One region of the Butyricimonas muris genome, then DNA from elsewhere that is predicted to be linked to it. Evidence: riboswitches for the same ligand, from Rfam matches in the RefSeq annotation. Region 1 holds a riboswitch; each other region holds the start of a gene.

Region 1 (8,338 bases):
TTCCCGACATCGGCGGCGTGATATTGATGCCGTTCCAGTTCACCCGTGTTTGCGAGGGACTGGCTCCACGGAAGGAGGCGGTCGACAAGGCTCCCATCCCGAGGCTCTTGATATAAATAGCCGTGTAGTCCGTCAGTAATTCCGCCAACGAACGGGTTTTATTCGCTTGCATGATTTCCGGGTCTATGCGGCTAACCTTCGCCCCGGCATTTGCCTCGTTGGCGTGTTGGATACGCCGGCTCACCACCTGCACCGTGTCGAGAGTCCCGTGCATCGCCACCGAATCCCGCCGCTGTGCCTCTGCCTGCATCCCGCTGCCCAGCGTGAAACAGGCACATAATCCTATCGTTATTTTTTTGAACATATTCTGCATTTTAACGTTGACTTCCGGGGAAATACACTTGCCCGGGATAAACACCCACTTTGTGGCTTACCCTTCTCCCGTCTTTCAGATAATGACGGATATAACCTCTTTGTGCCGTGTAATCCAAACAATCGCACAGGTAAACGTCGCCTTCGGGGCTAACCGCGAACCCGTACATCATACCCACGCCCGGCAGGTCGTAATAATGTTCAAATTCACCTGTCGTCACGTTCATCCGGTACACGCTCTGCTGTTCTTTTTCGCCCTTGGCGTTTTCTTCTGTCGCACGGGTTTTCACGTTGAAGTATATCCATGTTCCCGTCGGGTCGATATCCGTGCGGTTGTAATTGATATAGCCGATAATCTCGCCCGGTGTCTGTGAGCTCGAGTCGCCGATGGGGAGGGTGTACGATTTAACTACTTTTTCCCGTTTCGGGTCTACGCCTTTCAGCGTGATGCCTGTCACGACACCGCTCCTTTTCTGGTACATCAATCCCCAGATTATGCCGTCTTTGTCTATCAGCATCCGGCACGTCTTCGTGTACTCCTCGTTGTATATATCCTTGATTACCCGGGCGTACTCTTTATTGATGTTGTTGGCATCGAACACGTACAAACCTCCCTGCGTCATGCCGAACACTTTATTTTCCGCCACGACCAGATATTCCACCCATCTCGGGATTGAAATATATTCCAGCGGCTTCCCGTAAGGGGCTACCGTGCGAATACGCACCAGTTGTCGGTTCAAGTCGGACACGACGGCTTCTGTTTCCGAGATAGGCACTATCTGTCGCGGGTAACCCGCCTGCGTGTAGAGTATCGTTCCCTCGGATTTGAACGTCACGGGATTGACCACCTCGATTTTCTTCGAGTTATTCATCGCCACGAAATACTTTCCGTTAATCAGCGTGATGGATTGTGCCACGTCACCCATTGGGCGATGGTTCACGTCTTGAAAGGCATCCACTACCACGGTACTGTCTTTGTATATCACCGATATCGCCCCGGCGTTCGTGTTAATCAACCCCTCGTTCAGCACGAGAGCCTCAATATCCCCGTCGCCCAGCACCCCGTCGGGATAAGGCATCCCCGGTTTGTCGCACGACGCTAACGTCATGCTAATCCATACGATTGTCAGAAAATGAAACCACTTTTTCATGAACATAAATTCCCTTTTAGTCAGAAAAAGGCTTGACGTACACGGTCGACAATTGTTAAGCTATCGGCGTTCACGTTCTTCCTTCCCCTTGAACGTTAAACAATGTTGTGTATGGCAGGTCTTCTGACTTGTTCCCTTCCCGGCGTCCTTCCCATCCTTAAAATGGACAGTGGATCGTGAGTGCCGGAGAAGTTGTTACGAAACTTACAGCAGTGGATCTGTTCAGGATTTGCACCTGATTCCCTATTAATCCCACGTAAGATTGTAGAATATCTTACACGAGAACCATAACGCCGCAAAAATAATACGTATTTTTTAATATTACTAATGAATGGGGAAAGATTTATTTCGTTAGGAGCACGGTCTATCTCTCATTATTGCGAGTTTTAGCATTGAGATTTATCTTGATCTTAGATTGTAGCCATATTGTTGTGTATTGTAATTTACATATAAATTAGTATCTTTGACCTATTGGAAACAACAGCAACTCCCAATCCTCCTCCCGCGTACAGTTGTGATTTGCTTACAAATTAGTATCTTTGACCTATTGGAAACAACAAGTGTCTGTCGTGGATGTCCGAGTATCTGTTGTGATTTGCTTACAAATTAGTATCTTTGACCTATTGGAAACAACAGCAACTCCCAATCCTCCTCCCGCGTACAGTTGTGATTTGCTTACAAATTAGTATATTTGTAATAGTCAGAAGTATTTTGTTTGACTATCAGTGTATTATATGAAACTCGCATGAGAATGGGCAACGGATAAGAAAAATGCAAACTGTTTAGAATCACTATATTCCTCATGCTGTCAAATAACTCTTTATCTTTCTGCAAAGATAATGTTTTTCCTCTGAATACCGGAATTTTCCGGGTATAATCTTCACGGTGATTTCAAAAATAATCCAAATCAAGAATGACATCTGTACCGTAGCCGAGTTCACGTAACTCACAGGCAAAGGTAACTCGTGTTCTTATCGTACAAGCAAGGTCAAGCCCTCCGGGTGGCGTGGAAAAATCATCCTCGCCCCGGAGGGCTTCGGTATTTTTCCCGCCAACCTTGCATGTACGGAACACGACCTTTTAAAGCCTGTAGTTACGGGAACTCCGGCCCCGAAAAGCCGGACTAACAAAAAAACAATGTCATGTTACAGGCAACAAAGAACAAGTACGGTATTGAAACGCTCAAGACACTGAATGTTTTGTACGACCATGAACATTGGCTGACGCAGGAGGATGTGGATATGGCCAACCGTTATGTCGAACTTATAGAGCAGACGCGCTCGGAAATCACACCGCAAACCGGTGACAGGCTGATTTATCTCAGCCGTCATGGGGACTATTACGGCAATGCACTCATAGACAGTATGGATGAAAAGAAAGGCCTGCTTTCCATCTGCGAACAGCCGTATGTCCCATTCGTATGGCAATCTGCGGATAATATCCGCCTGAGCGTCAGCGGTGGAGCTTTCCACCATGTAAAAACGGATGATCTGAAATTCAACGGTTGGACGGAAGGAGCATTCAAAGACTGGGGACATTGCGGATCGTGCGCTCACGGATCAGTTACATTCACGGCAAAAGTCCCACAATGGATTTACCGTGAGCCGGAACCGCTCTATGGTGATTTCACGACAGAGACATACCGCCGTTTTTATCTTCACAAAGACCTGGAAGCGAGAAACCTCTACCAAAGTCTTGATATCGCTTTTCACAATGAAGAGGACTTCCGGCAATTCCTGCAAGACTATGAGGGAACGGTATTCAAGGGGAATTGGAAAAACCAGATCGTGGTATGGTGCTTCCGCAGGGAATATGTCTTCCTGCCTCTGTCGGAATGGGAAAAGATTGATGTCCCGGCAGTGGAGCGAAGGCTTAATTTCCATCCCGAGCAGGTGAAGATTGTCAAGGACATGGAGAAGCACATCACCTATTTCCACCGTATCCAATCACAGGATTTCTAACACTTAAAATCAAACAGATATGCAAACGACAACATCATTCAAACCCGGCAACGCTCCCGACCTGCTTTCAGGAATATTGAGCGTACAAGTAAGAAACGAGGACAAGATTACCGAGCAAGACCGCCTGTTTTGTCAGAACCAGCAGGACATGCTCTACAAGACGCTTGACCGGATAGACCGCTGGTATACCATCTTCAAGGAAGAGGCGGAACAATACCGAACAGAACGGGACTTCTCATACGACGACAATGGGAAAATATCCATGCGTGACCTTTACTCGCTCAGAAACGGTAAGGACGATTATTCGCACAACGAGTTCAAGCCGTTCGATGTGCTGAACGATTTGGTAGACAAGAACCACAACGCCAACTCTAACTTCGCCAACCGTATCATCGCCTACTTCAACAGGACGTACAACGTGTCGGTGCCGGAACAAAGGATAAACGAAAAGACACTCCGCATGGGCTTCCGTCCGGTCTATGGGACATACGTGGATGCGGTTATCGAGCATTTAGGTGGCAAGAGTTTCCGGGAAACGGCAGTGGAAGAACTGCTTGCCAGAGTCGCAAAGGTAGTCAAGCCTTCCTGCTGGAGCAAGGTCAAAACGGAGCTGAAGAAGGACAAGATTGTCTTTCCCGAAATCATTCGCTTCGATGATTATTACATACAATACCACCAACGGTGCAAAATCAGTTACAATTACAGTGGAGAGCTGGAAACCCTATGCGCGGGTATCGCTTACGGTGCGGATGATGTACTGTGCGGCAACTCGAAAATGATTATCCGTTTCGATGACAACGACGTGTCTGTCAATGACTGGTACGACCTCACGACCACCAACGCCGAGCAAATCCGATTCTACAAGAACGGACGTATCGACGTCAAATTCAAGGACAGCGCGGCAGCCGAGAGCTGCTTCAAGCGTCTCCGATTGGATGAAATCACATTACCGGAGAACTGACCATGAGAAGAATCCCACAGCACCCCGTAAGGCAACTCTTGCGGGGTGTCTTCATTTCCAACCGTAAACTATTAAAGATATGTACGCCATCATACCCCAACAGATACCACAGGACAGGCGGGCCGAGGTCAACGAGAAGATTCTTTTCGCCATAGACTCCGGCAAGGATCTGATTCCGGCGGAGAGCATCTACAACTGCTATACCGGCATCGGCGGGCTGCACAACCTGAAACAGTCCGACTTTGCCAATTACAACGAGTACGCGGAGGCCAAGAAAGAGTATGAGATGGGACAGTTCTTCACCCCGCATGAAGTATGCAGAGACATAGTGGATATGCTGTCTCCGGCCTCTTCCGAGATGATACTCGACATGTGCTGCGGCATGGGAAACTTCTTCAACCACCTTCCGAACCATCATAACACCTACGGTTTCGACATAGACGGAAAGGCGGTGGCCGTTGCAAGGTATCTCTACCCGGACGCCCATATCGAGAAATGCGACATCCGGCAATATTACCCGGAACAACGCTTTGACATCATTATCGGCAATCCGCCTTTCAACCTGAAATTTGATTACAGGCTGTCACAGGAATACTATATGGAAAAAGCCTACGATGTGCTCAACCCGGCAGGCATCCTGATGGTCATTGTTCCCAGCTCGTTCATGCAGAGCGAGTTCTGGGAGAAGACACGCATAACGGGCATCAACAGCCGGTTCTCGTTCATCGGGCAAGTGAAGTTAAATCCCAATGCCTTCGCTTCCACGGGAGTCCACAACTTCAACACGAAAGTAATGGTGTTCCTGCGCAAGTCGCTGCATATCGAGATGCAGGCCTACAACGCGGAAGAGTTCATCTCCATGTCTGAATTGAAAGAGCGCATCCGCGAGGCAAGGCTGATGAAGCACAAAATACGCTTCGACCTGATGCGCGAGACCAACCGGATTGACAAGGAGGAACTGGAGGTATTCGAGTACAAACTCGCCAAGTACATGTACGAGTTGAAAGCCCACACCAAGCTGAACAAACACATAGACAAAGCGGAAGCACTGGTCACGAAGTTCCGTAACCAGAAACCGCCGGAAAATGCCACCCGGGAACAGGTAAACCAATGGGAGAAGAACAAGCTGACCACGACCAAAGTCCTCGGTATCATCCGCAGGTATATCACCTCGCAGAATACCGTACCACGCAAGGAAGTGGCCCTGGTGAAGACCTCCTACGGCTTCAAGCTGAAACAGTATGCACCCCGTCTGCTGGATAAGGTTTCACACAAGGCGGCAAGTATCAATGACCTTGTGCTGGGACGGAGCGAACTTCCCTTACCGGAACTGCCGACTGAAAAGAACATGCGCCAGATACGTGCAGCGGAAAAACTGATACGCAAGAAACGCAGGCAATACGAAAACCAGAACCGGCAGTTTACAGAAATGCAACCAGACCCATTTCTGCAAGAATACCTCGATCGCACCACTTTCAGAAACAAGGACGGTGAGATATGTGAGTTTACATCACTTCAAAAACACGACCTGAACCTGGTCTTGCAGAAGCGTTATGCTTTGCTGAACTGGCAGCAAGGTTCCGGCAAGACGGCAGCCGTGTATCATCGGGCAAAATACCTGCTTAAATTCCATAAGGTACGCAATGCCGTCATTCTGGCTCCGGCCATTGCCACCAATATGACTTGGATACCGTTTCTGACAATCAATCGGGAGAAATTCCGTATAGTCAGAAGTAATGCCGATTTGGAAACAGTACCTGAAGGTGTATTACTCATCCTCTCCACCTCCATACTCTCCAAACTGAAGCGTGGACTGTCAAAATTTGTCAGACGCACATCCGGGAAACTCTGCCTGGTTTTCGATGAATCCGATGAGATAACCAACCCGTCTTCACAACGGACAAGGCTTGTCTTGAGCATTTTCCGCCGTCTCAAATACAAGATACTCGACACGGGAACCACCACGCGGAACAACATCGCGGAACTGTACAGCCAATTTGAACTGCTGTACAACAATTCCGTCAACATGGTCTGCTGGTGCGACCGGATATACCACGAGAACAGAGACAAGGAGATAGAGGAAGAAAGCAACCGGCATTACGGAGAGCCGTTCCCGGCTTTCAGAGGCCATGTGCTTTTCCGTTCCTGTCATTGCCCCGGAAAATCCACCGTATTCGGCATAGAGAAGCAGAACCAGGACGTGTACAACAAGGAGGAACTGGCGGAGCTTATCGGAAAGACCATCATCACCCGCAAGTTCAGGGACTTCGCAGGCGAGAAGTACAAGATACGTACCCATACGGTCAGCCCGGCTGAAGGCGAGCACGAGGTTTACCGCGTCATTATCGAGGAATTCTGCCGCATTTGCGAGCTGTATTACAACAGTACGGGAGACGCGAAGAAGGATGCCGGGCTTAGGCTCATGCGACAGATCAAGCTGCTCATCAAGGCGTGCTCCGTCCCGCACCTGATAGATGGCTATTTCGGCGACGGGATTCCGAACAAGACAAGATATATCGAGAAACTGATACGGAAGATTCCCGGCAAGGTGGCTGTCGGCTGCACCTCCATAGCGGCGTTCGACCTTTACGAGAATCATCTCCGCGAATGCTTTCCGAACCGTCCGGTGTTTGTGGTCAAAGGCGACGTGACCTTCAAGAAACGGCAGAGCATCGTGACTGAGTTCGATTCCACCGTCAACGGCATACTGGTCTGCACACAGCAGAGTCTGAGCAGTTCGGTGAACATCCCGACCTGTAACGATGTGATTCTGGAATCGCTCCAATGGAATATCCCGAAGATGGAGCAGTTCTACTTCCGCTTCATACGTCTTGATTCCAAAGAACTGAAGGACGTACATTATGTCACCTACAAGGATTCCGTGGAGCAGAACCTGATGGCACTGGTACTTACCAAGGAGCGGCTGAACGAGTTCATCAAAAGTGGTGAGGTGAAAGAACAGTCAGACATCTTCGAGGAGTTTGACGTCACTATGTCCGTCATCGAGAGCCTGCTGGTCAGGGAACGTGACAGGGAGGGCAGGATACATATCAGCTGGGGAAGCCAGCGCATAACCGGCTAAAAATGAAAAAACATGAATAACCGCAGATTCCATTCCACAGGCAAAGGTAACTCCGCGCCTTTACCGGCTGGGCAAGGTCAAGCCGCAAGCGGTTTTCGGGAAAATCATCCTCGCCGGAGGCTCCGGTATTTCCCCGAAAAACCCTGCACAGCCGGGGCCCGGACCTTTTGGAGCCTGTGGAATAAAATCCCCGGTTCCGCATCAATAACTGTAATGAAAAAGATTATGGACTTGAATCAGGCAGAAGTGGCAGTGACCACGCAGCATCTCATCGACATCCGGCAGGAAAGGGACAGCCTGCTGCGTATGTCCGATTTCGGCGACATGGGAGAATTCCTATGCACCTGCTCCGAATTGTTTCCCGAAGAGGAAACACCGGAGTACAGGTATACGAAATGGGAGGAAATCCCGGACCCGCTTATCAACAGGGAATGGCTTTGTCCCAACTTCTTTGATATAAGGGAGGCAATGGAGCAGCTGGAGGAACCCGACAAGGATTTTTTCTTCGACTGGTGCGACCGTTACGGACACGATATCAGTACGGAAGACCCGCACCTGCTGGTAGCGCATTACCTGGAACTGTTCGGGAACGTGACCTATATCGACGATGACTCCTGCCCGGACAGCGGGGATGACAGCCTGCTGTATTATCCGGGCATATCAGGCAACTATTTCGATAACTGTTTCCCTCGTTTTGAAGTATTCGATGACAATTACGATTAAAAGACAAACGCTTATGAACATCAATTTTCTCGGACCGGTCTTACCGACAGACAGTTTCACGCAGATGGCTTTCGTGGAAATCCTGAAC
Region 2 (8,338 bases), on a different contig from region 1:
CCCTGTAAGCGCACACGCGAAGTATATTGATTCTCTATCCGGAACAACCCCGTTTCCATATCAAAAACAATCCCCTTACGGGCAAAAAAACTACTCAAATGTCCCTCCAACGCCAAATCTTCCGGTGTGCCTATCGTGATGCCGTGTTGCTTATCCATCAGCCATATCTTGTCGGCAATCTGCAAGGCGAGTTCCAAATCATGCGTCGAAAGAAATATAGTCTTCCCCGTTTCCCGTGTCAACCGGTGAAGCAACTGCATAATCTCCACCTTACTCGGAAAATCCAAAAATGCCGTCGGCTCATCCAAAAATATCACGGGTGTCTGTTGCGCCAACGCTTTCGCTATCATCACCTTCTGCCGCTCCCCGTCACTCAGCGTGTGTACCATACGGGAAGCCAGATTCTCAATCTTCACCAGCGCTATCGACTCCTCCACTATCCGGCTGTCCTCCTTGTCAAGCGTTCCCCAGAAACCGGTATACGGACTTCTTCCCATCCCTATCAACTCCCGGGCACTCATGTTGCGCACGTCGCATTTCTCGGTCAGCACTACACCTATCGTCTTCGACAACTCCTTGTCTGAATAAGTGCCGAGCTCCCGCCCCATAATAAAAATCTCCCCTCCCAACTTCGGTTGAAACGCCGACAAGGTGCGCAAAAGCGTGGACTTCCCCACTCCATTCGCCCCCAAAAGACAAGTCAACTCCCCCTCGTTTATCTCCGTGCAAATCCCTTGAGCCACCACCTTCGTGTCGCTCTTACTCTTGTACCCGATAGAAAGATTTACCAAACGAACCATAACCCAAATTTAAAATTCAAAATAAACTTGTAACTTGCCAACCTGTAACTTGCAACTCGCCGCAGGCGAACCTCAAATTTCCACCTCATTCCTCTTCCGTTTCCCGAACAACACCGACGCCACCACCGGTGCCCCGACCAATGCCGTCACCGAATTCACGGGCAAAGCCCCCTCGAACCCCGGCAAACGGGCTATCAGATTACAAAGCAACGCCAGCGAAGCCCCCACCAGCATCGAGGTCGGCATCAATACCCGGTGGTCTGAAGTCTGGAATATCGCGCGACACAAGTGAGGCACCGCCAACCCCAAAAAGATAATCGGACCGCAATAAGCCGTAACAATCGCCGTCAACACCCCGGAGCAAGTAATCACCCACACCCGGGCACGATTGATATTCAATCCCAGATTACGGGCGTACCCGTCCCCCAGCATCAACAGATTCAACGACTTAATCAACAAAAAAGACAGCGGGATAATCACCGCCATAATCGTCACGAACAACATCATCTGGTTCCCCGAAACCCGGGCGAAACTACCCAATCCCCAAATCACGTACGCCTTGATATCCTCCTCCACGCTGAAAAACTTCAGCACCCCGATAACGGCATTCGCGATATACCCTATCATCACCCCGATAATCAAGAGAGTAACACTCCCCCGTATCTTCCGGGAAGCGAAAACGATTAATCCCATCACGGACAACGCCCCCACGATAGCCGCGACAGACAGCGCCACCTCCCCGATAAATCCCAGACGACTCAAGGCCACTCCCCCCAGTTTACCGGACAACAACACCACGAAAGCCACCCCCAGACTCGCCCCCGAACTGATACCCAGCACGGAAGGTCCCGCCAGCGGATTACGGAAAATAGTCTGCATCTGCAACCCGCTGATAGAAAGTCCTGCACCCGCCACCAACGCCGTCAACGCCTGCGGCAACCGGGACTTCAAAATTATATTCTGCCAAGCCACCGGTTCCTCCCCGCTACCCGTCAGCACGTTCCAAACCGATGAAAACGGGATAGCCACCGAGCCCAACAACATATTCAATAACAAGAACACCACGATAGACACCGTGATAAAAAACATCCATATCGTATTTCTCCCTCGTCCCATGCACTCTTATTTATTAAGCAAATCGTAATACACCGGTTCATGGTCGGGCAACACACCCGGGTGAAACACCCGAATCATATCGGCAAGCACCACCTCCGGTTCGGCGGGCATACTCTCGTAAAACGGCTTCTCCCGCATGTTACAATAAATGACACGTTTATCCTTAAAAGCCTTGAAATCAGCGTAACGCTCGTCTTGCGCCTTCAACGCCGCATAACAATACTCCCCGGCAAAACTATTCGCGATTCTCCAGTAGTCGGCACTCTCCGCCTGATTGTACACCGTCTCGAAATCCAACGTCACCCCACCCGAACGGGGGTCGTCTTTCAAGAAATAATCCGCCCCCGCGTCATGGAAAAGCTGTGCCAGAAAACTCTTTCCCCCCACGGCATACCACACCCCGCCTCTCAGCTCCCCGCTAAACACCACGGGACGACGTTGCACGTCACCGACCATCGCTTTCAACGAATTATACCGGTTCTCCATCCGGTCAAATTCCAATCCCGCCTTATCCTCCATTCCCAGCAACAACCCCACGAACTTAATCCATTCCGCCTGCCCGAGAGGAGTCATCTCCTTGTACCCGAGATGCGGCACTAGAGGAATCCCGATATCTTTCACGGCATCATACCCCCCGCGTTTAAAAGGCGAAATCAGCATCAGGTCGGGATTCAGGCTCATGATAATCTCGTTATCAAAATTCCCCTCTATCCCGATACGGCGAGTCTTCCCCTCGTCCACCCGCTTCTGCATCTCCCCGTTAAAAAGAAAACGGGTACTCGTGATACCCACCACCCGGTCTATCGCGTCCAGTTTGATAAAATTAGACAACTGCAAAGAAGTCATGCACACCACGCTTCGCACCGGAACCTCCACCACGGGCAACTCTGCCGGGGTTTGCACCTTCTTTCCCCGGGGAATCAAAGCGTACTGGTAACACGTGTGGCTACTCTCCTGCGGGTCTTTGATATTCAACACGGCATACCCGTCCCGGTACTCCAACCAAAACCCTTTAGCGTATTTAATCCGAACCCGGGGAATCGAATCGCTCCCCGCCTGAACGGTCTGTTTCTCGACCGACTTCTTACTCGTTTTCGACTTGCAGCAACAAAACACTCCGCAAGCACACAAAATACACAATAAACGTACTAATCCATTCATCTCTTTTCCTCCGAAAGTATTAATCATTCGTGTCATCTGGCAGGTTTTCTGGCTTGTCATCTTTTCTCCTTCCCGGATTCCAATCCAGTGGTTTTATCGAAAAGATCTGCCCACCTTCGAGGCAGGAAACGACTTTACAGCTGCGGGGACAGCCCCGGAATTTCACCGGATTCCCTTTTCTTCCAACACGGAAGCACCAAGACGCCTGCAAATATATAAATATTATTTTGAGCGTATCCGTTTTTTAACGACTTTTGCACCCGGAATCAGTTCAAAAGGTCCATAAAGTCCATAAGGTCCATAAAGTCGTAAAGTCCCAAACACCAGAAACATCACGACAACTTCGAGAACTGACCTTATGGACCTTATAGACTTTACGGACTTTATAGACTTAATAGACTATGAAAGTAATCAGCATCTCCCTCGGTCCGGGCGATCCGGAGTTAATAACGGTCAAGGCATTAAAAGCCTTGCAGGAAGTTGACGTAATCTATTGCCCCGGCACGAAAAGCAAAGAAGGGACTTTCAAATCGTACTCTCAGGACATCATCCTGTCCCTACCCGTCGAGGCTAGTAAAATCCGAGTCTTCCACGTCCCGATGTCCAAAGACCGCACGTTTGCCAATCGGGCTTACGATGAACTCTGCCTCGAAATCGCAGCACGGGTTGCCGAGGGGAAAACGGTTGCCGTCACTGCCGAAGGCGATTCCGGCTTCTACTCTTCCGGCAACTACATGTTCGAAAAACTCGCCTCCATGCATATCCCCACCTCCGTCATTGCCGGAGTACCCGCATTCATCGCCGCGGGAGCAGTATCGGGACTTCATATCGTGAAACAGGAAGAAAAACTCGTCGTCCTGCCGGGCAAAACAACGCCGGAAGAACTTCACGAACTCACCACCACGAACCACGTTATCGTCATCATGAAATTATCGCAATGCACCGATACCGTCCACGAATTCATCCGTCAACACCCGGATGCCGAATACCACTATTACCAAAACGTGGGTACCGCGAACGAACAACATGAAACCGACCGGAACGCCCTCGTGGAAATCGAATTCCCTTACTTTTCCCTAATGATTATACGACCTGCCAAAAGAATCTCTGTCGGCTAACCCAACAATTGGCACAAATATTGCGTACAAGGAAATCACGAGATGAATGATTGTTTAATCTATGCTAATTTAACTTTATCAATCTGAAATGATTCGACATACACTATATATCGCGTTATTATGCGTCCTGTCGCTTTCCGCCACCGGGCAAGACACGGTCACCGTTGACACCACACCCGTGAAGACCGGATTCTTCCATCGGTTCTACCGTTATTTCGCGGACGCCAACAAAGAGAAAGCCGAAAAGCGATTCGACTTCTCTATTATCGGGGGACCGCATTTTTCGAGCGACACCAAACTGGGGCTCGGACTCGTGGCATCCGGGCTGTACCGTATCGACCGGCACGACAAAACCATATCCCCCTCCAACGTCGCCATCTACGGGGACATCACCACCACGGGTTTCTACCTGCTGGGAATCCGGAACAATAGCATCTTCCCGCGTGACCGTTTCCGGCTCAACGCCAACATGTACTTTTTCTCCTTCCCCAGCGAATTCTGGGGCATCGGTTATGAAGCCGGCAGACATGAAGACCGCAACACCGAATATAAACGACTGGAACAACAAGTCAAACTAGAACTCCTGTGGCGTCTGGCACCCAACCTCTACGTGGGTCCCAACCTCATGTTCCGCAACGTGAACGCGAAAGATTTCGACGACATCAGCTTCCTCAACGGGGCACCCAAGAACGTCACCACCTTCGGGCCCGGAATCATCATCTCGTATGACTCGAGAGATTTTATCCCGAACCCTTACAAGGGAATCTACGTACAACTGGAGCAACAGTTCTTTCCCGGCTTCCTCGGTAACGATCAGGATTTCAAGCGTACCAGCTTCGACTTCCGGTATTATCACAAAGCGTGGAAAGGAGCTATCGTTGCCACGCAATTACAAGGAATATTCAACTACGGGGACACCCCGTGGAGTATGGTTGCCCTGATGGGCGGTTCGTACAGCATGAGAGGTTACTACGAGGGACGCTACCGGGACAATGACCTGATACAGGCGCAAGTAGAACTCCGTCAAAAAATATATAACCGCCACGGCATAACCGCGTGGGCAGGTGCCGGAAACGTGTTTCCGGACATGGACAAGTTTAAATGGAGCCACACCCTGCCCACTTATGGCATCGGCTACCGTTGGGAATTTAAAAACAGAATTAACGTAAGATTGGATTATGGTATCGGCAAAGGCGTCAAAGCATTCTACTTCAATATTAACGAGGCTTTCTAAAGGACTTGTCAACTTCGTGAAAAAGAGCAAAACCCTGTTCTGGCTCTTCATCGTGTTGAACCTTGTCCCCAACTTCTGCCTGATATTCACGGAACCTCTCTCCGCGATCGGGAAGATCATCCTGATCCTTGTTCCCTTGAGCATCTACATGATCGTCTTCTCGCTCTTCAAACGGGCGGGACTCATGCAACTCATACTCATCCCCGTGCTTATCCTGCACGCGTTCCAACTCGTGCTATTCTACCTCTTCGGGGAATCCGTCATTGCCGTGGACATGTTCCTGAACCTGCCCACCACGAACGCATCCGAGGCGGGCGAACTGCTGGGCAACATCTGGCCCTCCATCATCATCGTGTGCGTCCTCTACATCCCGGTCATCGTGCTGGCCTCCATCGCGGTTCATCACAAGGTAGTCCGCCCTGCCGCTTTCCGCCGGAAAATGCTCACGTGGGGACTCGTGCTACTCATCATCGGCTCTGGTCTTACCGCTTACGAGAAAAGACGGGACAACACCTACGAGGTAAAAACAGACCTCTACCCGGCGAACGTGATGTACAACTTCTACTTTGCCTGCAAGAAATGGAACCGCAGCATGGATTACCCCGTCACCTCCAAGGACTTCACGTTCCACGCCACACGGGATACCGCCCATGAACGCCGGGAAATATACGTCCTCGTCATCGGGGAAGCCGGACGTGCCGAGAATTGGAGCTTATGGGGCTATGAACGGGAAACCAACCCGAAGTTGAAAAACGAGGCTAACCTCGTCTTGTACAAAGACGCCATCACGCAATCGAACACCACGCACAAAAGCGTGCCTCTCATCCTGTCTGCCGCCGACGCCTGTCATTACGAGCGCCTGTACACCCAAAAAAGTGTAGTGACCGCATTCAAGGAAGCCGGATTCAAGACCGTGTTCCTTTCCAACCAAGTACCGAACCGCTCGTTTACCGACTATTTCGGCGAGGAAGCTGATTATTACAAAAACATCCGCCCCACCGAGGACGGCGGTTTAATCACGATCAACAATTACGACGAAGCCATGTTACCTTTCATGCAGCATTATATCGACTCGCTGGCAAACGCCAACCTCCTCATCGTGTTCCACACTTACGGTTCACACTTCAATTACAAGGAACGCTACCCGGAAGAGTTCGCTCACTTTACCCCGGCTGACGCCACCGAAATCGAATACAAAAACAAGGCACAACTCGTCAACGCCTACGATAACAGTATCATTTACACGGATCATTTCCTGCACAACGTGATCGAGATATTACGCGCCTCCGGCAGCGACGCCACCATGATTTACTCCCCCGACCACGGGGAAGACCTGCTCGACGACAGCCGGAAACGCTTCCTGCACGCCTCGCCGATCCCAACCTATTATCAGCTACATATCCCGTTCATGATCTGGTTCTCGGACAATTACATCGAGGCACGTCCCAATTTCTATCAAGTGGCACGCTACAACAGCAACGCACCCGTTGCCACGAACCATATTTTCCATACCCTGCTGAACCTTGCCGAGATCAACACCTCGCACTTCGAGCCGGAATTTTCGCTAATCAACCCGGTTTTCAAACGACAACCGCGTATGTACCTCGGTGATCACGACAACCCGATCAATTACTACGAAGTCGGTTTGAAAAAACAAGACAAAGAGATGGTGCAACGGCGAGGCATGGATCACACGGTAAACACTTCCTGCAAAAACTAGGGATATACTCCTGTAAACCAACTGTTACATAACCCCGGCAGGTGACTTTCGGGTGAGTATTGGGCGGGTGTTAGGCGACATCGCCTACTCATCGCCCACGGTTTGCCCACTCTTCGCCCACGATTTAGTAAACAATAGGCTTTTTTAACACCAACGACATGCCTGTCCTCGCGATGATTCACCGGACAATAAATTCGCACGTGCCACAGATTGAGATTAAAGAAGGGGCATTCAAGGGTATGTCAACCGTTCTGTTACAATTTTAACACGGGGACACAATATTGAAAAAATACTTCGTTCCTATTGCCTAAGCAATGCTTATTCACTATTTTTGACCCGGTAATAAAACAACTAACTTATATACAAGAAATGCCGTAACAGGCTTTCAAACAATTAAAAATCCATTCGAAATGAAAGTAGCAGTAGTAGGCGCAACAGGTCTTGTAGGAAGAAAAATGTTGCAGGTTTTGGAAGAAAGGAATTTTCCGGTAACAGAACTGATACCGGTCGCCAGCGAGCGTTCCGTGGGTAAAGAAATCACCTTCAAGGGAAAAAACTATAAAGTCATGGGAATGCAGGACGCTATCGACATGAAACCCCAAATCGCTATTTTCTCCGCCGGGGGGGACACCTCCCTCGAATGGGCTCCCAAGTTTGCCGCCGCGGAAATAACCGTGGTCGACAATTCCTCCGCGTGGAGAATGGACCCCACGAAAAAACTCGTGATACCGGAGATTAACGCCGACACGCTGACCCGGGAAGATAAAATCATAGCCAATCCCAATTGCTCGACGATACAGATGCTGGTCGCCTTGGCTCCCCTGCACAAGAAATACGGAATCAAACGCGTGGTGGTATCCACCTACCAATCCGTCACCGGAAGCGGTCTGAAAGGCATCAACCAGCTAGAAGGCGAACGGGAAGGCAAAGAAGTAAAGAAAGCCTACGCACACCCTATCGACCGCAACTGCCTCCCGCACTGTGACTCATTCACCGAGAACGGGTACACGAAGGAAGAGATGAAACTCGTGAACGAAACGTGCAAAATATTGAACGACGACACGATTAAAGTAACCGCCACAGCCGTGCGGGTTCCCGTCGTGGGCGGACACTCCGAGAGCATCAACCTCGAATTCGAGAAAGACTATGACTTGGACGAGGTTCGCACCCTGTTGGCTCAATCCCCCGG
Region 3 (8,338 bases), on a different contig from region 1:
TCCGGAGTAAACAGCGGGGAAAAAGGTATGATATTCTGGTGTTTTATTAAATATCTTCTGGAGTTCTTTTAACCCCGTCAGAAGAACTCCAAAAGAACTTCAAAAGAACTTCAAAAGAACTCCCCTGTTTCCTCGCCGTCTTATGGTGATTTACAAGCAAGTGTTAATAGAGGTGAATTTATCTCTTTCGCCTCTTGCACAACCGGATGATGTATTTCACCGAGAGTACGATTCCCGTGAATGACACGGCAGCTCCCCCGAGAAGGAGTGTCCAGATAACGACGGTCCACAACACGGGGCGTTCGACGAGGAACTTGAAATCCAGCGTGTGCAATCCCCGGTAGAGCCAGCGTTTCCAGCGTCCGTTCGTGTCGTAGTGCGCGGGTTGGAAGGATTCGAGGTTATAGTAATAACAATCCTTCGCCTCGTTGTCGAGTTCGACCTTGTACGCGGGTAACGGCAGCGGGCGTCGGCGGGAAATGTAGTAATTGTCGTACTCCTCCATTTTTGTCACCGTGTAGGGAACGGTATCCCGGGTGAGGCGTTTGATGGCGGCGTAAACCATTTCTTCCGTGATACGGAAGGGACGGATGCTGTCGGCAGAGGCGTCGAGGGTAACGGTTTCCCGCTCTGTCCTCAATTTATACAGGGGCATGCCTTCGTAATGCGTCCATTCCACTTGTTTCACGGGACCGTGTGTCCGGCTGACGGCGGCAATAGCGTTGCGATAGTCCAGCGTGTAGGTATCGGGTGAGGGAGTCCCCCTGTCCGGCGTGCCTTGCCGCGTCATGCCCCGGGGTTTCTGTTCGCCGAACAGCCACGAGGGAAGCGGTGCCATGGACATGTATCCGCTTAATATCCACGTGAAGACGAATATCCCGAAGAAGAAGCCCGTGATGTGATGCCACTTGAACCACGGTTTCTTGTAGGGGGTGCGAAGGAAGCCTTTCCGGCGGTTCAGCCAATAGGAACGAATGCCGAGGATGAATCCCGTGCAGCACATGAACATCCCGAGGTAGCAAGACCAGTACATGAATCGCGTCCACAAGTTCTGGTTTTCCCGGATGACCGTGAAATATACCCAGTGGGGTATAGCCCCGAACCATGCCCAGAGTCGTTTGCCGGAATCCGTGAATTGCAAGATATTGCCGCTTCGGGAGGAGATGTACAATTGATATCCTTCCGGTCCGTCATAAAAGAATTTGTACACGGGCAGTTCCCGTTTGTTGTGGGCAAGCGGTATCCATTGGTCGAGGGCGTGCAGGGTGTCTACCCGGGTAATGTTGTTGTTCGGGCACCAGTTTTTTGCCCGCCATTCACAGAGGGCGTAATTCACTGTCGGTGCCACGGCGTTGGTGTCGGCGTATAAATCATGACTCTTCCGCCGGTTCCCGAAATGGAACACGGCTTGTCCTTCCGGGTTGTCGAGGCTGACACCGCCCGGGCGGACATCGGCAGGCAGGCGGCGGAACACGTCTTGCATGGCGGGTAATGACGCGGTGTCAAGGGCTTGCTGGCGAGCGAAGCGTTCTTCTTGGTTTACACGGGGAAACGAATGGTATATCATCACGATTCCGGAGATAAACCACGAGAAGCACAGGATACAGAGAATGATTCCCAGTATCCTGTGGATATGGATGAGTAATCTTGTAATCATGTGATTAGTCGATATCGTCGGTCTTCTCGTATTTCTTTTTCTTCACGATGATGTCTTCCCGCTTGTGGGTAGAGGCGAATTTTGCGTGACGGATGAACAGGTCTTGTATCGCCTCGTTTTGTCCCAGCCCCTCGAGGATAACGTTGACTTTATAACCTTTCTTTTCCAGTTCCTCTTTCCAGTCCCCGGCAATATCGTTTTTGGCATGGTCGCCCGCCACGAACATGAAGGGGATGAGGGTTACTTCCCGTGCCTTGTTGGCTTCCAGTTCCCGGATGACATCATCCATCGTGGGATAGCCTTCGATGGTTCCCACGTGGTAGTTCTTGTGACCTTGTGCTTTCATCACGTAGTCGAGCATCCCGTAGGAAGAGTTTGCCGGGTGGTAAGTGCCGTGGCACACGAAGACACAATCGCCTTTCGCCTTTCCCCGGAGCGACGCGGCAAGGGCTTGCACGGTTGCCTTGTAGTCTTCCGGGGTGTAGAGCAGGGCGTTGCCCAGCCGGATGTCTTTGAATTTGTCGCGGTAGAGAGCCACTTCCTTACGCAAGGCTTCCATCTCGATGCCCTCGATGATGTTTGTGGGTTGGATGATGAGGTGGGTGTAGCCGTCCGCTATGAGTTGGTTCATTGCTTCCACGGGATTCGGTTTCACGATGCCTTTCTCTTTCAAACGGCGCATAATCATGCGGGAGGTGTAGGCTTCCCGGACTTCGATGCCGGGGAATGCCTTTGCCGCTTTTTTATTGATAGCCTCGATGGTGAGGACACGGGTGTCGTCGTGTGTTGTCCCGAAGTGAACCATAAGAAGGGCTATTTTGTCATTCGGTGCGAGAGTTTTGAATATATCGGATTCTTTGAAACCTTCGCCATGACCGAAGGCGGATACGCTTGTCAATAAAAGAAAGGCTATTAATATGTTTTTCATGATATCGGTTTTATTTCGTGAAACGGATTACAAGACTGGCGAAGAATGTTCTGCCGGGGTTCAGGGTAGCGTAGTTCACGCCGTTGGGGCGGTCGTCCGTCCAGTCGAAGAGGTTGTCAATCCCGGCGTTCAGTTCAAACAGGAAGTTACCCACGGGTGCGAAAGTATGCGTGGTGGCAAGGTTCCAAAGTTGGTACTTGGGAGCACTGGTGTCGGTGATTTTACCTGTTTTGGAGTCTACCTTGTAAATGTATTTCGAACCTTGTATTCTCCCGTTGACATTCACGTGCAGGCGGTATTTGTTCCACTCGTGTGTCCAGCCTCCCCGGAAGGTGGCAGCGTGTCTTACCGATTCGCTTAGGCGGCGTCCTTCCCCGTCGGCAGCGTAAACGCAGTTGTAAGCCCCCGCGGCGGAGAATCCGGCTCCGAGGTAACTGTTCACGGAGATGTCGAAACCTTTGATGCTGGCTTTGTCGAGGTTGTGGTACACGTTACGGGTTTTTATTCCATTGGCTTTATCTTCGTCCGTGGCACCGATGTCGTATTTCTCGATAATGTCTTTCACGTCATTGATATACCCGTTCGCGGAAATATTGAGGTATTTCCCGGTATACTCCACGTTCACGTTATAATAGTTCGCTTTTTCCGGTTTCAGGTCGGGATTCCCGATGGTGATGGCTCCCCGGTTCTCGTAGTCGTAATATAGTTCCTGTATGCTGGGAGTTTTGAATCCGGCGGCATAGGAAGTTCTGAAGTTGAACGAGCCGAGCGTGTACATGAGGGCAATCTTCGGGGTGAAGCGGTTCTTGAACATCTCGTTGTAAACGTAACGGAAACCGGGGAGGATTTGTAGATTCTTCCATACACGGATTTCATCCTGCGCGTACACGGCGAGCGTGTAGATTTCTTTCGGTTCGTCGAGGCTGCCGGGATTTTTCATGTAGTCGTTAGCGTATTCCGTACCGAGCGTGAGTTTGTTGTATTCGCCCACCCGGAATACGCCTTTCAGGTTCCCGTTGTAATATTTTTGGCGCTTGGTCAATTCTTCATCCCCAACCCGGAATGTCGTGTCTTTTTTGTCAAGTTGGGCAACCGTGTAGAGTTTGTTGTACTCGTAATTGTCCATGTAAAGGTCGAGGGAGATGTACGCTCCATCGTTCATGAAGTATTTTCCGCCCAAGCCGAAATTGTAGTCCATGTAGGTGAGGTCGTATTGGTACGCCCCGTCGTTTTTCTTTTCTTGTACCGGACGATTTACTTCCCGGTTGAAATAACTTCCTTGCGCGCAAAGTTTCAATTGCTCGTTGGGCGCGTAAGTGAAGTGTTGGGTAACAATATTGGAATGGAATTTACTGGATGATTCGCTTCTCGTGGGGATGACCGTGTCGCCGCTGATTTCATTGGGGTTTAATTGCCATCCGCCCATCTGCCGCCTTTGGTAAGAGGTGGAGGAAGTAAATTTGCCGAAATTCAAATCAACACCGGCATTTTGCGAGAAGCTGGATTCTCCCCCGAAACGGGTTTTCGACTGCACGCTAATCGGGTCTTTCGGTTGTTCGGTGATAACGTTGATTACCCCGGCGATAGCGTCCGAACCGTAGAGGGCGGAAGCCGCACCTTTCAATATCTCGACGCGTTTCACCCGTCCCATGTCGATACGCGACAAGTCGGTATTGTTGGAAACATCTCCCGCCACTTTCTTCCCGTCGACGAGAATCAAGATGTATTTATTACTCATGCCGTTGAGCGTGAAGTACGAGCCCATGACCGTGGGGCGAATATTGAACGCGGGGTTCAGCAACAGGAGGGCGTCCTCGAAGGAGTTTACTCCTGCCTGCCTTAAGTCCGACCCGCTAATCACTTCTACCGGGACGGGCGAATCTTTCAATCGGCGGTGGGTTCCTGTTCCCGTCACCACGACCTGATTCAAGTTTACCGGGGTGGCGAGTAACTGGAATAATATGTCACTTTTGTTTCCGTTCACTTTCATGGAACCGACCTCGTAGCCGGAGTAGCTGGCACGAAGCGTGTAAGTCCCGTCGGGTATTTTTTCCAGAATGAATTCGCCCTTGTTATTCGTGGCGATACCGATGCTTGTTCCCACCAACCGAACATTTGCCCCGGCAAGGGCTTTACCGGTTTTGGCATCTACAACTTTCCCCTTTAAGGTGATTTCTGCAAAAGCGATGCTCGCTAATGCTACTACGAATAATGTAGTCAGCGCTACAAATTTCTTCATGTAAGATTAAGTTTAAAAGTTCATAATGGTACTCCTGACCCCGGGAATACGCTATTACCTGTTTTGCTTTGGCAGGTCTCCTGACTACGCCTAAGAAAAGTACCTTCCCGTCCGCGAGGACAGTGGTGCAAGAACCTTTCTTTGAATCCCCTCCCGGGGAAACGGGCATCACAGTAGCGGGCACTGTGTCGGATTCTAACCGACTTCCCTCTTGTGCGCTAATTGGATATTAACACATCACCAAAGACTCCGCGAATGTATGCAGATTCCATTAAAAAATACAATGAAACGGGGAAAAAATTAATTAATAATTTGTAGGGGGATTAGTGGTAAAATAGGATATAGAGAAATTACATCTCCTTTGATTGTGTTGAAAATCTGAGTGTTGTAAAGAAAATAAAAAAGTCATGCAAGAAATGCATAATATAGAAAAATATATTACTTTTGCCCCTGTTTTGGTGCGGAACCTTCGCTCATGAAGGCGACGCTTAATAGGGAATCCGGTGTGAATCCGGGACTGTACCCGCAGCTGTAAGTTCCTTTACAAGGGATTTTGTACTTCAAATGTCACTGGTGTAACCACCGGGAAGGCAACAAAATCCGGAACAAGTCAGAAGACCTGCCGAACGATGATAACCATAGCTTTCGGGAGAAAAAGCGAGAGGGAAAATACGGATTTTACCTTGAAACTCATGTTACCCTAAAGACTATGTTAATAATGCTTTATTCATTATTAATATATAGTTTGTATGAAAAAAGTTGTTGTATTGGCATTATTGCTGTTCGCGTGTGTCGGCTCGCTTTTCGCCGAGGATGAAGACAAGCGCAAAAAGAAAAGTATCACGGATACGATTTTTCGTATCGATGAAGTAAGTGTGCTTGAAAAAAGAAAACGTATCGATTTGTTGGGGTTGGATGTACCGTTGCGCTTTGTCCCGATAACGGTAAGTAAACTTTCCGGGCAGATGCTGGAGCGTAAAGGTATCGTGAATCTGGAAGATGCCGTGAAGTTTTTGCCCGGGATTATTCACAAGACAAATCAACTGGGGGCGTTCCAACGATTCTCTATCCGGGGACAAGGGAGCGCGCTTATCATGATCGACGGGATGCGGGACGAGCGAACGGTTAGCCAGAATGTTCCTTACGGGGACTTGTCATCCGTGGAGTCCATCGAATTAATAAAAGGACCCGCTTCGGTGTTGGCGGGACATTCTGCCATGGGAGGGGTTTTGAACATCGTGCGCAAGAAGGTAACACCGGATTTTTCAGCTAATGCCCGGATTAGTTATGGTAGTTGGGAAGAAAAACGGGCTACATTGGGTTTCGGGGGAAAGTTGGTGGGACCGCTTGATTACCGGGCGAATATCCATTATTCCACGGGCGACGGTTACCGGCGCACGAACGCGAATCGATTCTCCCTTTATGGGGTTTTAGGTGCGAATGTCGGCAAAGTAGGGAGATTGGAAGTGAGTGGCAGTTACGCGGATGATAAGTACACGACTGAAATAGGGGCCGCACCGACCGTGCGTTATGATGTGTACGAAGTCGGTAAGGATACCGGGCCTTTTATGAAGAACGGAGAACGGCATCCTTATGCCGATTATCACGAGATATATAATGATTATGCGAATAATCGGATGAAGCGTAAAGTATGGGACGTGACGGCACGGTACACTCACGTGATATCCGAGAACATGACATTGCGAGAGAGGTTTACTTATTTCCATAGCGATTTGGATTATTGCTGCGTGGAAGGATTGGGGTACCGGACTTCGGAGGAATCTATTTATAAATGGTATTATACCTCGAAAGGTAAAACGACCTATATAAATCTGGATTCTGTGGTGCGAAATAAACCGTTGAACTTTAACCCGGATCATAAACAATTGAGTAATGTGCTGGAATTGACAGGTAACGTGGAGACCGGATTCGTGAAACACCATTATACATTGGGGTGGTCGTATTTCGCGTTTGATTTTGTACAGTATAACGGGTACGGGAGTGATGATTTGTGGGGACCCGGATTGGGTGCTGTGTTGGCATTGAAGAATCCGCAACTGGTACAAGGCTGGTGGGATTCCAAAATTTCAGCTGCAAGTCTGAAAACCGATAGAACGCATGCCGTGTATTTGCATGATGTGATGGAATTTAGCGACCAATGGAAGGTGATGTTGTCCGGACGCGTGGATTTTTATAACTATAAAACGGCAACAGCAAAGGTTTTGGACGGGAAACAGGACTACAAGAAGGAGAACCGTTCGGAATGGAATAAAGTGAAGACTTCCGCTTTCACGTATCGGGCGGGAGTGGTGTATTTCCCTGTGCCGGAATTGTCATTTTATGCTTCCGCTTCTTCTTTCTTCAATCCGGTGGTGAAGTTCTATAATCCGGATATTATGTATTTGGATAGAAAGGGGAACGAGTTCAATCCCGACACGGATGGCGGAGAAGTGTTTAAGCCGGAGAAAGGAATTTCGGCAGAAGTCGGGGGGCATTACACGTTGAATGAATGGGTGGATGTCAACGCTTCAGTTTTCTACACGAGTCGCTATAATATCGTGAAGAGTTTGGGAGATACTACTGTAGTGGTCGACGGCAGCACCGTGACGAGGAATATTCAAGGGCAAGTAGGTCGAGGTATGTCAAAGGGATTTGATTTTGAGATTGTGGTTCGTCCTCTTCCGACGCTTCGGTTTACGACGGGATTGAGTTGGGCGGAATATCGTTTGCGACAGATAGCGGAGAGCGGACGATTCTCGAAATACAAGGAAGAGAATAAGAATGTGCGTGAAACAGGTGTGCCTCGTACAACTTTTTACGCGTATGCCGATTACACGATTCCCACGGGGGTGTTGAAGAACTTGTCGTTCCAATTAAGCGGAAATTTCAAGGATAAGGTGTTCTCCGATATCAAGGAACGAATTTACACTCCGGCGTTGTGGCTGATGGATGCGGGAATATATTACACGATTAAAGGGCATGTGAATCTGGCTTTGAATATTAATAATTTGTTTGACAAGGAGTATTTCGAGAAAACAACTGTACTGGGAAAACCCCGGAATTATCAGGCATCCGTGTCATATACTTTTTAGTTTCGCCGAAGGCGAAAGTTACAGGTTGGCAGGTTACAAGTTAGTATTTGATTTGTAACCTGCTAATTTGTTGTTTATGAAATCTGTGGAAATATTTTGCGGGGTAGACGTCAGAATGCAGACTTATTGGCTACTTTTGTCAAAAAATAGAATAGTCATTATAATATAAGAATATGAAAAAGTTTGTATTGTTTTTATTTGTTTTGGTCTTTGCTGCCCATGCGGGTGTTTACGCGCAAGATACGGTAAAGCAGGATACCGTGAAACCTGAAGGGTATAAGTTTACGGATATTAAGAGATTGCCCGCTACTTCCGTGAAAGATCAGTTTCGTGCCGGGACTTGTTGGTCGTGGTCTACGGCTTCTTTTCTGGAGTCGGAGATGATGCGACAGGGAAAAGATTCGGTTAATCTTTCGGCTATT

Evidence for each region. A riboswitch is a leader RNA that binds a small molecule or an ion and turns the genes downstream of it on or off. The one in region 1 is predicted to bind cobalamin.
Region 2: another riboswitch for cobalamin. It lies ahead of ACK8P8_RS18360 (ABC transporter substrate-binding protein); the one in region 1 lies ahead of ACK8P8_RS13570 (DUF5074 domain-containing protein).
Region 3: another riboswitch for cobalamin. It lies ahead of ACK8P8_RS18300 (TonB-dependent receptor); the one in region 1 lies ahead of ACK8P8_RS13570 (DUF5074 domain-containing protein).

The regions. Positions count from the first base shown of each region.
Region 1 covers NZ_JBKEIT010000007.1:298,427-306,764, forward strand. The annotation lists gene ACK8P8_RS13565 (TonB-dependent receptor plug domain-containing protein) at 1-364, opposite strand, end outside; gene ACK8P8_RS13570 (DUF5074 domain-containing protein) at 375-1,523, opposite strand; cobalamin riboswitch at 1,620-1,815, opposite strand; gene ACK8P8_RS13575 (DUF4121 family protein) at 2,666-3,484, shown strand; gene ACK8P8_RS13580 (hypothetical protein) at 3,504-4,445, shown strand; gene ACK8P8_RS13585 (N-6 DNA methylase) at 4,525-7,527, shown strand; gene ACK8P8_RS13590 (hypothetical protein) at 7,753-8,250, shown strand; gene ACK8P8_RS13595 (DUF8466 domain-containing protein) at 8,264-8,338, shown strand, end outside.
Region 2 covers NZ_JBKEIT010000012.1:96,051-104,388, forward strand. The annotation lists gene ACK8P8_RS18350 (ABC transporter ATP-binding protein) at 1-800, opposite strand, end outside; gene ACK8P8_RS18355 (iron chelate uptake ABC transporter family permease subunit) at 873-1,889, opposite strand; gene ACK8P8_RS18360 (ABC transporter substrate-binding protein) at 1,923-3,077, opposite strand; cobalamin riboswitch at 3,099-3,293, opposite strand; gene cobI (precorrin-2 C(20)-methyltransferase) at 3,479-4,195, shown strand; gene ACK8P8_RS18370 (BamA/TamA family outer membrane protein) at 4,284-5,429, shown strand; gene ACK8P8_RS18375 (phosphoethanolamine transferase family protein) at 5,446-7,149, shown strand; gene ACK8P8_RS18380 (aspartate-semialdehyde dehydrogenase) at 7,560-8,338, shown strand, end outside.
Region 3 covers NZ_JBKEIT010000012.1:80,231-88,568, reverse strand. The annotation lists gene ACK8P8_RS18310 (PepSY domain-containing protein) at 179-1,657, opposite strand; gene ACK8P8_RS18305 (sirohydrochlorin cobaltochelatase) at 1,662-2,585, opposite strand; gene ACK8P8_RS18300 (TonB-dependent receptor) at 2,596-4,824, opposite strand; cobalamin riboswitch at 4,878-5,084, opposite strand; cobalamin riboswitch at 5,264-5,465, shown strand; gene ACK8P8_RS18295 (TonB-dependent receptor) at 5,574-7,916, shown strand; gene ACK8P8_RS18290 (C1 family peptidase) at 8,090-8,338, shown strand, end outside.